4 regions of the Pseudomonas sp. nanlin1 genome follow, and region 4 is predicted to be linked to each of the others. Evidence: predicted binding sites of a transcription regulator. Region 4 holds the regulator's gene; each other region holds the start of a gene.
The links. The regulator sigma-54, encoded in region 4, starts transcription at its own class of promoters, with help from an activator protein. The targets are predictions, from matches to a motif close to ANTGGCATNNANNTTGCTNT.

Region 1 (3,651 bases), 2.5 Mb from region 4:
GATCCGAGGCAGTTCTACTTAACATTGGCAGGCATCCTTCAATCCTCGACGACCCAGGTGTCTTTGGTACCACCGCCCTGGGAGGAGTTGACCACCAGGGAGCCCTCACGCAAGGCGACGCGGGTTAGGCCTCCAGGGACCACGCGAGTTTCGCGCCCAGACAGGACGAACGGCCGCAAGTCGATGTGCCGAGGGGCAATACCGTTTTCAACGAATGTCGGGCAGGTCGATAGCGACAGGGTCGGCTGCGCGATATAAGCATGGGGACGCGCCTTGATGCGCGCGCGAAAGTTTTCGATCTCGGCCGCGCTGGCCGCCGGGCCCACCAGCATGCCGTAGCCGCCCGAGCCTTGAGTTTCTTTGACCACCAAGTCAGGCAGGTTGGCCAGTACATGGGACAGCTCACTCGGGTTTCGACACTGCCAGGTGGGCACGTTTTTCAGAATGGGCTCTTCGTCCAGGTAAAAGCGGATCATGTCCGTGACAAAGGGGTAGACGGACTTGTCATCCGCCACGCCGGTGCCGATAGCGTTAGCCAGAACTACGTTCCCGGAACGATAGGCCGAGAGCAGCCCCGGCACCCCCAGCATCGACTCCGGGTTGAACGCCAGAGGGTCAAGGAAGGCATCGTCCAGCCGGCGATAGATCACATCCACCGCCTTGGGGCCGTCGGTGGTGCGCATGAACACCCGGTCATCGCGGATGAACAGGTCGGCCCCCTCTACTAGCTCGACGCCCATTTCCCGCGCCAGGAACGCGTGCTCGAAGAACGCACTATTGAAGCGACCGGGGGTAAGGACCACCACGCTGGGGTTGTCCAGTGGGCTGGAGCTCTTGAGGGTATCGAGGAGTAGATTCGGGTAGTGGTCGATGGGCGCGATGCGTTGCGCGGCGAACAGCTCGGGAAACAGGCGCATCATCATCTTGCGGTCTTCGAGCATATAGCTCACGCCGCTCGGGGTGCGCAGGTTGTCTTCGAGCACGTAGTAGGTGCCGTCGCCATCACGCACCAGGTCGACACCGGAAATGTGCGAGTAGATCTCACGGTGCAGGTCAAGGCCCTGCATCGCCAGCTGATACTGCTCGTTGGCCAGGACTTGCTCGGCAGGAATGATGCCCGCTTTGATGATTCGCTGATCGTGGTAAAGGTCGGCGAGAAACATGTTCAGCGCTTTAACCCGCTGTATGCACCCACGCTCGACGACACGCCATTCGCTGGCAGGAATACTGCGCGGAATGGTGTCGAACGGAATCAGCCGCTCGGTGCCCTGCTCGTCACCATAAAGGGTGAACGTGATGCCGGCGCGGTGAAATAGGAGATCCGCCTCACGCCGGCGCTGGGCCAACAGCTCGTCAGGGGTGTCGGCCAACCATCGGGCGAACTCTCGGTAATGCGGGCGAACCACGCCGCCGGCATCGTACATCTCATCATAAAAATTGCGGACCATGCCGTACTCCTTGTCACCCGAACCCTGGAACCTTCGCAAGGCCCGTGCCATCGGCATAAATTGTTGTAATTCAATAGGTTGCAGATGCTAAATACACGCAGCGCACCAATAGTGTGCGACCAGGGCCTACGCTTAATTACCCACGCTTCATTGCGAAGCGGTCAAAGAGCGGCTTATGGCTATGACCAGCATAGACAGACTTGATTTCACTGGCTGCAAGACTTTATTCACAATTAGCTCATCGCTGGACTAAAAGCCTGTCAGACAAGGTTACGTCAGGCCAAATTTATCAAGACTTCCCTTTCCGCCACCTGTGCTCAAGGTGGCTTTTTTTTGCCAGTACCTCGTGAGTAGACGGCCGCTGACCATACAACAACCAAGGGCGGGTTAGCCCGCCCATGGCCTACTCTCAAGCCTGAGGCCTTCTGACCTCATGCTTGACGCCCCAGCCTTCGATTTCGCCCCCTAAAGGTTCAATCACGGCCTCGAAGTCTTGTTCGAAATCGCCAATGCCCCCATAAGTTGCATACATCACCTTGCTCAGTTCCAGGTGCCATGCGCCGTCATCGCGCTCGCTGACTTGCGCATTCAGCGATTCCCCCTTGAACTTACCGGCAGCCGTACGCGCGCGGTCCTCGTCTGGGAACACGGCATAAAACTCAATGGGGTGGATGCGGGCAAAATCGAAGCCGCCTTCTTTCATACGGCGCAACACGTTGCTGCTGATGTCTTCTTGGTAGGCTGTGCTCATGAATCGTCCTCCTCAATCAACAATGATGGATAGACTTTCAGTACTTCCAGGACCTCCCTATGCCAATGGAAAGAGCAACTGATAGACGCTGAGCGCGCCCATAGACGAGGAATCGAGCGGTGTTGCAACAGGTAAGGCCCGAAGGCCTCGACCGCAGAGTAACGCGAAGCTTTGGCAGGTGCCAAGGCTTAGATCATGGAAAATGTTTAAGGGACTTCATTGATCTTGATGATATGCACAGCATTTTGTTCTTGCAGCGACTTGGCCGTTGGTGCGTCGGATTTGCCCTGATAGTCGGCCACGTCCAGCTCAGCGGCCACCGGAAAAAGCAGCTTGCGCACTTTATCGGCTGCCTCTTCAATGCTGGGTTGGTTAGGCCACTCGAACGTCATCCGCTCAATGTCGCCGTCCTTGTCCAGGTACTGGATTTCCCACTCTTTCATTACGGTGCATCTCCTCAGCAAAACAGGCCGGTGACTGCGCGAAACAACTCTTATAACTTGACCCATGCCCTGCGCCATCGTTCATCTTGGTAAAACGAGAAGAGGCCCGGAAGGGCCCCTATGTGATCAGCTCTGGCTTACTCCTGCTTGCTGACCGTCGCCCCGGACGTGTTGTCCAGCAGACTCTTGGTGGCGGTCTGGATGAAGGAGTCGAGTTTCTGCCGCATGCCGGCTACTTCACCGGTGTCGGGAATGACCTCGCCCTTGGCGTCACGGCCCATCTGGAAACGATAGAGCCGGGGCTCCATTTCCGCCGACTCCACCAGCAATTTGTCCCCGCTGAGCAAACCGACAATCTGTTCGCTACCGGATGGCTTAATCATGCCGAAGCCTTTATCGCCTTCAGGCAAGTTGAGCAGGTCACGGCCCCAGCATTGGTGGGTGATCTCCCCGCCCAAACGGCCCATGACGGTCGGCACGATGTCGATCTGAGTGCCTACGGTGTGGTTGCGCTCGCCGAACTTGTCTTGGATGCCAGGGGCGATCAGCAACAATGGGACATTGAACCGGCCCAGGTCCATTTCAGTGATCTGCTGGTTGTTGCCAAAACCGTGGTCACCGACTACCACGAACAAGGTTTCCTTGAAGTACGGCTCCTTACGGGCCTTCTCGAAGAACTGGCCCAAAGCCCAATCTGAGTAACGCATGGCCGTCAAATGCTCATCCAGTGAGCCACGCCCGGTGACCCGCTCGACCGGCAGATCCTTGGGCAGGGCATAAGGCGTATGGTTGGACAAACTCTGCAGCAACGCATAGAACGGCTTACCGGCGGCACCACGCTTGGCTAGCTCTTCATTGCCGCGGTTGAACATGTCTTGGTCGGACACGCCCCAGGTCGGGTCGGAAAACACTGGATTGACGAAATCATTGCGCCCGATAAAGGTGGTCATACCTTGGTTGCTAAAGAAACCGGACTGGTTGTCCCAGGCGAAGTCACCGTTATAAACGT
Region 2 (3,651 bases), 750 kb from region 4:
GTGTGACTGCCACCAAGCCTGCAACCACACCCGAAGCGATACCCAGGGCGCTGGGCTTACCGTGGGTCAGCCACTCAGCGAACATCCAGCCCAAGGCCGCAGCTGCGGTAGCGATCTGGGTGACCAACATCGCCATACCGGCAGTGCCATTGGCCGCTGCGGCGGAGCCGGCGTTGAAGCCGAACCAGCCTACCCACAGCATGGCCGCGCCGATTAGGGTGTAGCCCAGGTTGTGCGGCGCCATCGGGGTGGTCGGGAAGCCTTTACGCTTGCCGAGCACGATGCACGCCACCAGGCCAGCAATACCGGCGTTGATGTGCACCACGGTGCCGCCCGCGAAGTCCAGTACGCCCCAGTCCCACATCAGGCCACCATTGCCCGACCACACCATGTGAGCGATCGGCGCATATACCAGGGTGAACCACACACCCATGAACACCAGCATCGCGGAGAACTTCATGCGCTCAGCGAAGGCACCGACGATCAGGGCAGGCGTGATGATGGCGAAGGTCATCTGGAAGGTGATGAACACCGCTTCCGGGAACAGCGCCGTGGCGGAGGTCAGGCTGGCGGGGGTGACACCGCTCAGGAAGGCTTTGGACAAGCCGCCCACGAAGGAATTGAAGTTAACCACGCCTTGTTCCATACCCGTGGTATCGAACGCCAGGCTGTAGCCGTACACCATCCACAGGATGGAGATCAGGCCGGTGATCGCGAAACACTGCATCATCACCGACAGGATGTTCTTGGAACGCACCATGCCGCCGTAAAACAAAGCGAGGCCGGGGATCGTCATGAACAGCACGAGTGCGGTAGCGGTGAGCATCCAGGCGGTGTCGCCGGAGTTGAGGACGGGGGCTGCCGCCTCCTCTGCCATGGCCAGGCCTGGCAAAGCGAGGGACAACAGGGCTCCTAGCCCTGCGAATTGACGCAGAGTCATATTGTTTTCTCCTGGGGCTTTGAGTATGGAAGGTTAGATCGCGTCGGTATCGGTTTCGCCGGTACGGATACGAATCGCCTGTTCCAGATTGACCACGAAAATCTTCCCATCACCGATTTTGCCGGTGTTGGCGGCCTTGGTGATCGCTTCGATAACCCGGTCCAGGTCTTTGTCGTCAATGGCGACATCGATCTTCACCTTGGGCAAGAAATCGACCACGTACTCGGCGCCACGGTACAGCTCGGTGTGACCTTTTTGCCGGCCGAAGCCTTTCACTTCAGTAACGGTGATGCCCTGCACGCCGATCTCGGACAGCGACTCGCGCACGTCATCCAATTTGAACGGCTTGATGATGGCAGTGACTAGCTTCATGAAACTTTCTCCCGAATTTGGTGGACTTGCCCCAGGAAAACAAACCCGACTCAAGTCTAAGCGCAGTGTCTGGCTTTGTAACGCATCGTCGATCATGGCATCCGTTGACCGACACCAGAAAACCGCTCCTGACGAAAACACTTCCCGCGGAGCTCTGCACGGCATTCGTCACAGCGACTGCTTCAGTGCGTGGGTCAATTGCCAATAAGCAGAAAGCTTGCCATGTCGCCCCAATCATCAAATTAAAGGGGATAAACCCGGCCTTTGATCAGGAAACAACCAGCCGCAGAAATGTCGCGCACCCAATCGGTGCGAACGCCCGGCCTAGCGCGCACAAAAACCGTGCAACGCTTGGGCGCCATCGAGCCCGGGCCCTGGCGTGCTACACTGCCCACCTTCAATTCAGGAGCCCGCCCATGCTAGCGCCCAAAGCCTTTCTCGACGCCCTGAGCGACCAAGCTTCGCGTCTGTTCAGCGGTGACACCACGCAGCCCCGTGCCGAACTCGAAAGCCAGTTCAAAGCCCTGCTGCAAAGCGGCTTCAGCAAGCTCGAACTGGTCAGCCGAGAAGAATTCGACAGCCAGATGGTCGTATTGGCGCGCACCCGTGCGCGATTGGAGAGCCTGGAAGCCCAGGTCGCAGCACTCGAAGCCAAGCTCGCTGCACCTGCACCATAACGTACCGCGCAAGCCGCTGGACGCCGCTGCAAGCCCTCCTTAAACTCCATCGACGTATCTGATGGATCGGTGTCGATGAACCGCAATGAACTGCGCAAGGCCGATATAAACCTGATGGTGGTTTTCGAGACCCTGATGCAGGAGCGCAACGTTACCCGCGTCGCCGAGAAGCTTTTTCTCGGCCAACCCACCGTCAGCTCTGCGCTCAACCGCCTGCGTACTTTATTCAACGACCCGCTGTTCATCCGCGTGGGCCACCGCATGGAGCCTACCGCCCGCGCCGAAGAGCTCATCAAGCACCTTTCGCCGGCGCTGGATGCCATGTCCATTGCTCTGAGCCTGAGCCACGACTTCGACCCGGCTAGCAGTAATATGACCTTTCGCATCGGGCTCTCCGATGACGTCGAATTTGGCTTGCTGCCGCCCTTGCTGCGAGCGTTGCGCCTGGAAGCGCCCAAGGTGGTGTTCGTGGTGCAGCATGTGGACTACTGGCGTATTCCCGATCTGCTTGCATCCGGTGATATCACCGTAGGCATCAGCCAGACCCGCGGGCTACCCGCCAATGCCAAGCGCAAGTTGCTGCGACGCATGCGGCCACGGGTACTGCGCGCCGACAAGTCCGCAACCCCGCTGACCCTCGACGAATACTGCGCACGCCCCCATGTGCTGGTGTCACACACGGCCAACACCAGTGGCATCGCCGATGAGTGGCTGCACGAAATCGGGCGCTCGCGCCATGTGGTGCTGTCGGTCCCGCAATTCAGCTCGCTGCCCGCGCTACTGGCGGGCACTGACCTGCTCGCCGGCCTGCCCGATTACACCGCCGACGCCATGGCCGCCGCCGGCAATCTGTTCGCTGAACCGCTGCCATTCGATACCCCCAGCCTCGACCTGTCCATGGTCTGGCTGAGCATCATGGACACCGACCCCGCCGAACGCTGGTTACGCGCGCGGCTGGAGGCCTTTATGGGTGACCTGCCACCGCCCGTGCCCTTGTAAACACAACGCCTACCGCCTGGGGTATCCTTTCGGCCCTCGATATGCTCAGAGCCCGAAGTCCTGATGTCTGCGTTTGCCCCTGCCACCGCTCTACACTCGCCCTTGCCCGCCGTACTGGTGGGCCCACTGCTACGGCGCCTTGAACCCCAACGGGTGGTGCTCTGGCTGGTGGCATCGAGGCGCTTGAGCCTGCAATTGCAGTTGCATAGCCCCGGGGCACAGGTGGCGACCTTCGCGCTCAATGAGGAACATTGCCAGGTGGTTGCCATTGGTGTGCACGCGTTCGTGCACCTGGTCGATGTCAAATTGGGCGCTCCCCTGCCCTTCGACCAGTCCATCGGTTACGACCTGCTAATCGATGAGCCCGGCCCAGGCCAGCAAGGCATCGCCCAGTGGGCCCCTCACTTGCTGTATGACGGTGCACAGCGGCCCAACTTCGTGCTGCGCGAGCGCATCGACCAGATCCTCCATGGCTCTTGCCGCAAGCCGCACCACCCGGCAGCCGACGGCCTGCTCTGCGTCGACCGCCTGCTCGCCGCCTGCGAGCAACCGCAACAGCGCCCGGCCCTGCTAATGATGAGCGGCGACCAAGTGTATGCCGACGATGTGGCCGGGCCGATGCTACGCGCCATCCACTGCCTGATAGAGCGCCTCGGGCTGTAC
Region 3 (3,651 bases), 2.7 Mb from region 4:
CAGCCGCAGTGCCATTGGTCGAACGGGTGCCGCTGTAACCAGCATTGAGCGTCAAGTCGCCGTCGCCCAATGGGTTGTTGGTGTTAGGAACCGCGCCGAACAGCGAAGTCAGACCAATGCTGTTGGAGCTGTCCTTGCCCACCTTGGAGTTAGCGCTTTTGCTCGCCGCCATTCTTTCGTTAAGGGTCACGGTAATGATGTCGCCGACCCGGAACGCTTTACGGTCGCCGTACATGTTCTGCTCGAACCCGGCCTGGTAGATCGAGCCGTTATTAGCGGCAGCCGGCAGCGGCGTGCGCGGCAGCACCGGCGCGTAGTACGGATCGTTAGGCTTGGGCGGTGGGCCCATGCAACCGGCCAACAAGGTGAGCCCACTCAAGGCAAGAACATTCAACAGACGAGTCATGACACGGACCTCACGGTGTAGCCGGCGCTGGCGGCGCACAGGTTGCTGGTTAACTACGTTGGCTGAGTTACAGGTTCTGCGTAACAAACGAGAGCATCTGGTCGGCGGTGGAGATCACCTTGGAGTTCATCTCGTAAGCCCGTTGCGTGGTGATCATGTTGACCAGCTCTTCCACGGTGCTCACGTTGGAGTTTTCCAGGGTGTTCTGCAGCGTCGTGCCGAAACCATTCAAGCCCGGGGTGCCGACTTGCGGCGCGCCGCTGGAAGCGGTTTCCAGGAACAGGTTGCCGCCCATGGCCTGCAGGCCGGCCGGGTTGATGAAGTCAGCGGTTTGCAGGTTGCCGATCACAGTCGACGCCGGGTTACCGGCGGTGGTGATGGACACCGTACCGTCGGTGCCGACAGTGAAGGTCTGGGCATCGGCCGGGACGATAATCGCAGGCTCCAGCGCCAAGCCACTGGCGGTGACGATCTGGCCGTCAGCGTTCAGGTGGAAAGTACCGTCACGGGTGTAGGAAACCGTACCGTCAGGCTGCATCACCTGAAAGAAACCACGGCCGTTCACCGCCAGGTCGAGCGGCTGGTCGGTGGTCTGCAGGCTACCGGCGGTGAAGTTCTTCTGGGTGCCGACGATACGCACACCGGTACCCACTTGCAGGCCCGACGGCAGCTCGCTGTCTTGGGTCGACTGGGCGCCAGGCTGGCGTTTGATCTGGTACAGCAGGTCCTGGAACTCAGCCCGATCGCGCTTGAAACCGGTGGTGGAAACGTTGGCCAAGTTGTTGGAAATGGTGGTCAGGTTGGTGTCCTGTGCGGACAGGCCCGTCTTGGCGACCCAAAGAGCTGGAAGCATGGTGTATCTCCTCGTGCGCCTGTTCTACGGCGCGAGCGGCTGATAATTAGGCTGTTAATTAGCTAACTTGCAAGACCCGGGCCATCGCCTCGTCGTCTTCCTTGGCGGTGCCCATCATCTTGATGTGCAGTTCGAATTGCTTGGACAAAGCCAGTACCGAAGTCATTTCTTCCACGGCATTGACGTTGCTGGCCTCCAGAAAACCCGAGACCATCCGCACGTTGCCGTCTACTGCCGCGGGTTGGCCGCTCTTGGTGTGGATCATGCCGTCAGTGCCCTTGACCATGGTGCTGAGGTCGGGTTTGACCAGCTTGATGCGGTCCACCTGAGCAAGCGCCGAGGGGTTCTGACCCATGCCGCGAACGCTGATGGTGCCATCCATACCGACTTCGATTTTCTGCTCGGGCGGCACGGCAATCGGGCCACCGTTACCCATCACCGGCAAACCATTGCCGGTGCGCAATACACCCAGGGCATCGACGTTCATGCTGCTGGTACGGGTATAGGCTTCGCTACCGTCAGGGGCTTGTACGGCAATCCAGCCATCGCCATCGACGGCGACGTCCAAGTCGCGACCGGTTTCCATCAGGGCGCCGGCGCTGAAATCGGTGGCCGGCTTTTCCGTCATGGCGTAGGCACGCGATGGGAAGCTGTCGCCGAAGACGGGCATCGAACGCGCCTGTTCCAGGTCGCGCTGAAAGCCGCTGGTGGTCAGGTTGGCCAGGTTGTTGGCATGGGCCTTTTGTGCCAGTGCGTTCTGGCTGGCACCGGTCATTGCCACGTAAAGCATCTTGTCCACAGATTGACTCCTCTGACGGGCGAATGCCGCTTGGAAAGGTTCTGAATGGACTAGAGCAATTAGCGGGCCAACCTGTAAATATTCTCTCCAGCTCCCGAATTTACTGGGCTGTGAGGTTTGTAGTGTTAGGCGTCAAAATATGTCGAGACGGAAATACGGCGCCAACTGGCCGCATGCGGCAATCGCGCGGCAACCGTCAACAAAAAGCCCCGAACCAGGTCGGGGCTTTTCTTAGTGACGTACGCGCATCAGGTCATCTGGATGATGGTCTGCATGATGGTGCTTTCCGTGGAGATGGTCTTCGCGTTCGCCTGATAGTTGCTCTGCGCCTTGATCAAATTGACCAGCTCAGCCGTCAGGTCGACGTTGGAATCTTCCAGGGACGAGGACTTGATGTCGCCCAAGGTGCCCGTGTCAGGCTCGCCAATAATCGCAACACCGGAGGCGAACGACTCTTTCCAGTTGGTGCCGCCAATCGGCGTCAGGCCTTGGGTATTGGCGAAGTTGGCCATGACCACTTGGCCAATGACTTTGTCCTGGCCGTTGGTGAAGTTGGCGAACAGGTTACCCGAGCCATCGACGCTCAGGCCGGTCAACTCGCCGGTTGCATAGCCGTTCTGGTCCTTGGAAGTGGTCGCGGACGCTGCGTTGTACTGGGTGGTGCTGAGCAGGTCCAGGGTGATTCCGGTAGCGCTAGGCGCCGCACCGTTGCCAGCCCAGGTGCCGTCGGCGGCCTTGGCGGCAGGAACCCAGTCGGTCAGCGCCAGGGTGCCGTCAGTCTTTACCGTCCAACCCGTGGAGCCGGTCGGTACGGTGATATCTTTCAAGGTACCGTCTGAGTTGAAGCTCAGGGTATTGACCAGCGGCACCACAGGAACTGCGCCAGGGTCGTTAGGTGTAACACCGTCGATGGTGGAATACATGGTCCAGGTGTTGTCAGTATCGTTTTTGACGAAGTACTGGTTCAGCGCGTGGAGGTTGCCCTGGCTGTCGTAGGTATCGGTGTTGAAGGTGTAGTTATAGCTGGCCGAGTTGGCCGGATCGAACGTGGTCACCGACGGCGTGGTCGCGCTGGAGTTCAGGTTGACGGTCTCGGAGATGCTCGAGGTCGCTTTGGGCGCCAGGTTCGAGGTGTCGATCTTCAAGTTGCTGAGCACACCGGTCTGCAACTTGCCATCGGTGTCAGCGGAATAGCCCTGCAGGTTGTTGCCGCTGACGTCGACGATGTTGCCGGACTTGTCGCTGTAGAACGCGCCGGAACGGGTGTACACCTTCGAACCGTTGTCGCTCAAGACGAAAAAGCCGTTGCCGTTGATTGCCAGGTCCAGGCTCTGCCCAGTCGAGGTGATATTACCCTGGGTGAACTGCTGGGAAACGGCGGCCGTAGTCACGCCGCTGCCCACAGAGGTTTTACCAGAAGTGCCGCGAATCGACGCCGCGTACTGGTCGGCGAATTCGGCGCGCGACGATTTAAAACCGGTGGTGGCAACGTTAGCGATGTTGTTGCCGGTAACGTTCAGTGCCTTGTTGGCTGCTGCAAGGCCGCTGAGGCCGATATTGAAAGACATGGTTCAACTCCTGTGCCGTTACCCG
Region 4 (3,651 bases):
AATTAAACGCATGGTTAGGAACCGTTCTGGAAGTCCAATACAACTTTATACAGGGCTTCGTTGCTTTCGGCTGAACGTAGTTTTTCTCGGATGTCTTTCTTATCCAGCATTTCAGCGATCTGCCGGAGCAGTTCGAGGTGAGCATCGGTGGCCGCTTCAGGCACCAATAGCACGAATAACAGGTCGACCGGCTCGCCGTCGATGGCGTCGAAGTCAACCGGGGATTTCAGGTGAAGCAGGGCGCTGATAGGGGTGTGACAACCCTTCAGGCGGCAGTGTGGAATGGCTATGCCATTGCCAAAGCCCGTGGAGCCGAGTTTTTCGCGAGCGACCAGGCTTTCGAACACTTCTTGCGCTTCCATGTCGGGCACTTGTTCGCCGATCAGGTTGCCAATTTGTTCGAGTACACGTTTTTTACTGCCGCCCGGCACGTTCACCAGGGAACGGCCGGGGGTCAGGATAGTTTCAAGTCGGATCATGGGGGAGTATCAGCGGGCCGCCGCACCTTGCAGCAGGCTTTGCTGTTTTTCCTTATGTTTCTTGAGTTGGCGGTCTAGCTTGTCGGTGAGGAGGTCGATGGCGGCATACATGTCGTCATGCTCTGCGTTGGCGACCACTTCACCACCAGGAATATGCAGGGTGGCTTCGATTTTTTGCTTGAGCTTCTCGACCTCCATAATGACTTGCACATTGGTGATCTTGTCGAAATGGCGTTCGAGCCGGGCGAGTTTTTCGCTCACGTAGTCGCGCATCGGGCCGGTCACATCCAGTTGGTGCCCACTGATGTTGACTTGCATACCGCTTCTCCTTATTGCCAGTGCATAAAGAGGCAAACGTTGATGTTTGCCGCTGGAACGCTGTGGCACATCGTCAGGTGGCCGGCCTAGGTGCACTTACTACATTAGACGCTTGCGCTCACTGGACGGTGCGATGCCCAATGACTCGCGGTACTTGGCAACAGTGCGACGGGCCACCTGAATGCCTTGTGCTTCCAGTAAACCAGCGATCTTGCTGTCACTCAACGGCTTTTTCTGATTTTCCGCAGCGACCAGTTTCTTGATGATTGCGCGAATGGCGGTGGACGAGCATTCACCGCCTTCAGAGGTGCTCACGTGGCTGGAGAAAAAGTATTTCAGTTCGTAGATACCCCGTGGGGTATGCATGTATTTCTGGGTAGTGACCCGGGAAATAGTCGATTCGTGCATGCCAACCGCTTCGGCGATGTCGTGCAGTACCAGTGGCTTCATGGCCTCATCGCCGTAGTCGAGGAAACCACGCTGGTGCTCGACGATCTGGCTCGCCACCTTCATGAGGGTTTCGTTGCGGCTCTGTAGGCTCTTGATGAACCAACGGGCCTCCTGCAACTGATTACGCATGAAGGTGTTGTCGGCACTGGTGTCCGCACGCCGTACGAAACCGGCATATTGCGGGTTCACCCGTAGGCGCGGTACTGACTCCTGATTGAGCTCCACCAGCCAGCGTTCGTTGTCTTTGCGCACGATGACGTCAGGGACTACGTATTCCGGCTCGCTAGACTCAATTTGCGAGCCTGGGCGTGGGTTGAGGCTCTGCACCAGCTCGATCACCTGGCGCAGCTCGTCTTCTTTGAGCTTCATGCGCCGCATCAACTGGCTGTAATCGCGGCTGCCCAACATGTCGATAAAGTCGCGGACCAGACGTTGGGCTTCGGCCAGCCAGCGGGTATTGGCGGGCAGTTGGCGCAATTGCAGCAGCAGGCACTCGCTTAGGCTGCGCGCGCCAATGCCCGCAGGCTCGAATTGTTGAATACGGTGAAGTACGGCCTCGACTTCATCCAGTTCGATGTCCAGTTCGGGGTCGAACGACCCGCACACCTCTTCCAGCGTCTCGTCGAGATAGCCTTGGTTGTTAATGCAGTCGATCAGCGTCACCGCGATCAACCGGTCGGTATCGGACATCGGGGCCAGGTTCAGCTGCCACAGCAGATGGCTCTGCAAGCTCTCGCCAACCGAGGTGCGGGTGGTGAAGTCCCATTCATCGTCGTCGTTGCTCGGCAGGCTACTGGCGCTGGTCTGGTAAACGTCTTCCCAGGCGGTATCGACCGGCAGGTCATTGGGGATGCGTTCGCTCCAGTCGCCTTCTTCCAGGTTGTCTACGGTCGGCGCACTTTCCTGGAAGCTCGGCTCCTGCACCTCTGGGGTGACTTTCTGTTCGACGTGATCGGCAAGCGGGTCACTGTTGTCGAAATCATCGCCTTCTTCCTGGCGTTCGAGCATTGGATTGGACTCCAGCGCTTCCTGAATCTCCTGTTGGAGGTCAAGGGTCGAAAGCTGGAGAAGCCGGATAGCCTGTTGCAACTGCGGTGTCATCGTCAGTTGCTGGCCCATTCGTAGGACGAGCGATGGTTTCATGGCAGGGGCTTAACACCTTATTCGCCGGCGCAACGCGCCATCCACTACAGGGCACCGGGGTGCCCAGTTTTATGTCGTAAGCAAATTATATGCCTGAACACCCCGTGTTTGCCTAGGGCGTAAGCTCAATTAATGCCAAAACGCGATCATTGGTGACCAGTGACAGCCAAGTCTAGAGCCGGAACTCGTGGCCCAGATAGACTTCCTTCACCAGTTCGTTGGCCAGAATCGCCTGGGAATCACCTTCAGCGATCAGCTGGCCGTCGTTGACGATGTAGGCGGTTTCACAGATATCAAGGGTTTCGCGAACGTTGTGGTCGGTGATCAGAACCCCAATGCCCTTGCTTTTAAGGTGCTGGATAATCTGCTTGATATCGCCCACCGAGATAGGGTCGACACCGGCAAACGGCTCATCGAGCAGGATGAACTTGGGCGCGGTGGCCAAAGCCCGGGCGATTTCCACACGGCGGCGCTCACCCCCGGACAGGCTCATGCCGAGGTTGTCACGAATATGGGTGATATGGAATTCCTGTAGCAGGCTTTCGAGCTCTTGGCGACGCGCAGCGCTGTCGAGTTCTTTGCGCGTTTCAAGAATCGCCATGATGTTGTCGGCCACCGACAGCTTGCGAAAGATCGAGGCTTCCTGGGGCAGGTAGCCGATACCCGAGCGTGCGCGGCCATGCATGGGCTGATGGCTGACGTCGAGGTCGTCGATCAGTACGCGACCTTGGTCGGCCTGTACCAGGCCAACGATCATATAGAAACAGGTGGTTTTGCCAGCGCCGTTAGGGCCGAGCAGGCCGACGATCTGGCCGCTCTCGATGGACAGGCTGACATCGCGGACAACCTGGCGGCTCTTGTAGCTCTTGGCCAGGTGTTGGGCTTTCAGAATTGCCATTACTGGGCCTTCTGCGCGTCGGGTTTCTTTTTCGGCTGGATCACCATGTCGATGCGTGGCCGCGGAGCGGTCACTTTCGAGCCATTCGCACGGCCGGCATTCACCACCTGCTTGACGGTGTCGTAGACGATTTTCTCGCCTTCGGAGGTGTTGTTATCGTTGATGACCTTGGCGCGGTCGATCAGCACAATGCGGTCTTGGGCCGCAAAGTATTGGATAGTCACACCGTAGGCCTGCACGATGGGCTTGTCTGCCGCGGGCTTTTGCTCGTAGTAGGCCAGGTTACCGACTGCCGTGAACACATCGACATCGCCCGTAGCATTACGGGTGATGGTGACGGTATTGCCGGTGATCTTCATCGAG

Region 1: a site for sigma-54 is predicted at 1,481-1,500, ahead of QCL65_RS08010 (circularly permuted type 2 ATP-grasp protein). Genes of this name have one in related genera too.
Region 2: a site for sigma-54 is predicted at 1,518-1,537, ahead of glnK (P-II family nitrogen regulator). Genes of this name have one in related genera too.
Region 3: a site for sigma-54 is predicted at 2,111-2,130, ahead of QCL65_RS08845 (flagellar basal body rod protein FlgF). Genes of this name have one in related genera too.

Annotation. Positions count from the first base shown of each region.
Region 1 covers NZ_CP124218.1:1,707,257-1,710,907, reverse strand. The annotation lists gene QCL65_RS08015 (alpha-E domain-containing protein) at 1-25, opposite strand, end outside; gene QCL65_RS08010 (circularly permuted type 2 ATP-grasp protein) at 39-1,448, opposite strand; gene QCL65_RS08005 (ribonuclease E inhibitor RraB) at 1,858-2,199, opposite strand; gene QCL65_RS08000 (hypothetical protein) at 2,406-2,642, opposite strand; gene QCL65_RS07995 (LTA synthase family protein) at 2,780-3,651, opposite strand, start outside.
Region 2 covers NZ_CP124218.1:5,312,861-5,316,511, forward strand. The annotation lists gene QCL65_RS24520 (ammonium transporter) at 1-940, opposite strand, end outside; gene glnK (P-II family nitrogen regulator) at 974-1,312, opposite strand; gene QCL65_RS24530 (accessory factor UbiK family protein) at 1,729-1,989, shown strand; gene QCL65_RS24535 (LysR substrate-binding domain-containing protein) at 2,065-2,988, shown strand; gene QCL65_RS24540 (alkaline phosphatase family protein) at 3,052-3,651, shown strand, end outside.
Region 3 covers NZ_CP124218.1:1,875,664-1,879,314, reverse strand. The annotation lists gene flgH (flagellar basal body L-ring protein FlgH) at 1-406, opposite strand, end outside; gene flgG (flagellar basal-body rod protein FlgG) at 474-1,259, opposite strand; gene QCL65_RS08845 (flagellar basal body rod protein FlgF) at 1,318-2,058, opposite strand; gene flgE (flagellar hook protein FlgE) at 2,307-3,626, opposite strand.
Region 4 covers NZ_CP124218.1:4,562,342-4,565,992, reverse strand. The annotation lists gene rapZ (RNase adapter RapZ) at 1-12, opposite strand, end outside; gene ptsN (PTS IIA-like nitrogen regulatory protein PtsN) at 15-479, opposite strand; gene hpf (ribosome hibernation-promoting factor, HPF/YfiA family) at 489-797, opposite strand; gene QCL65_RS21080 (RNA polymerase factor sigma-54) at 897-2,390, opposite strand; gene lptB (LPS export ABC transporter ATP-binding protein) at 2,563-3,288, opposite strand; gene lptA (lipopolysaccharide transport periplasmic protein LptA) at 3,288-3,651, opposite strand, start outside.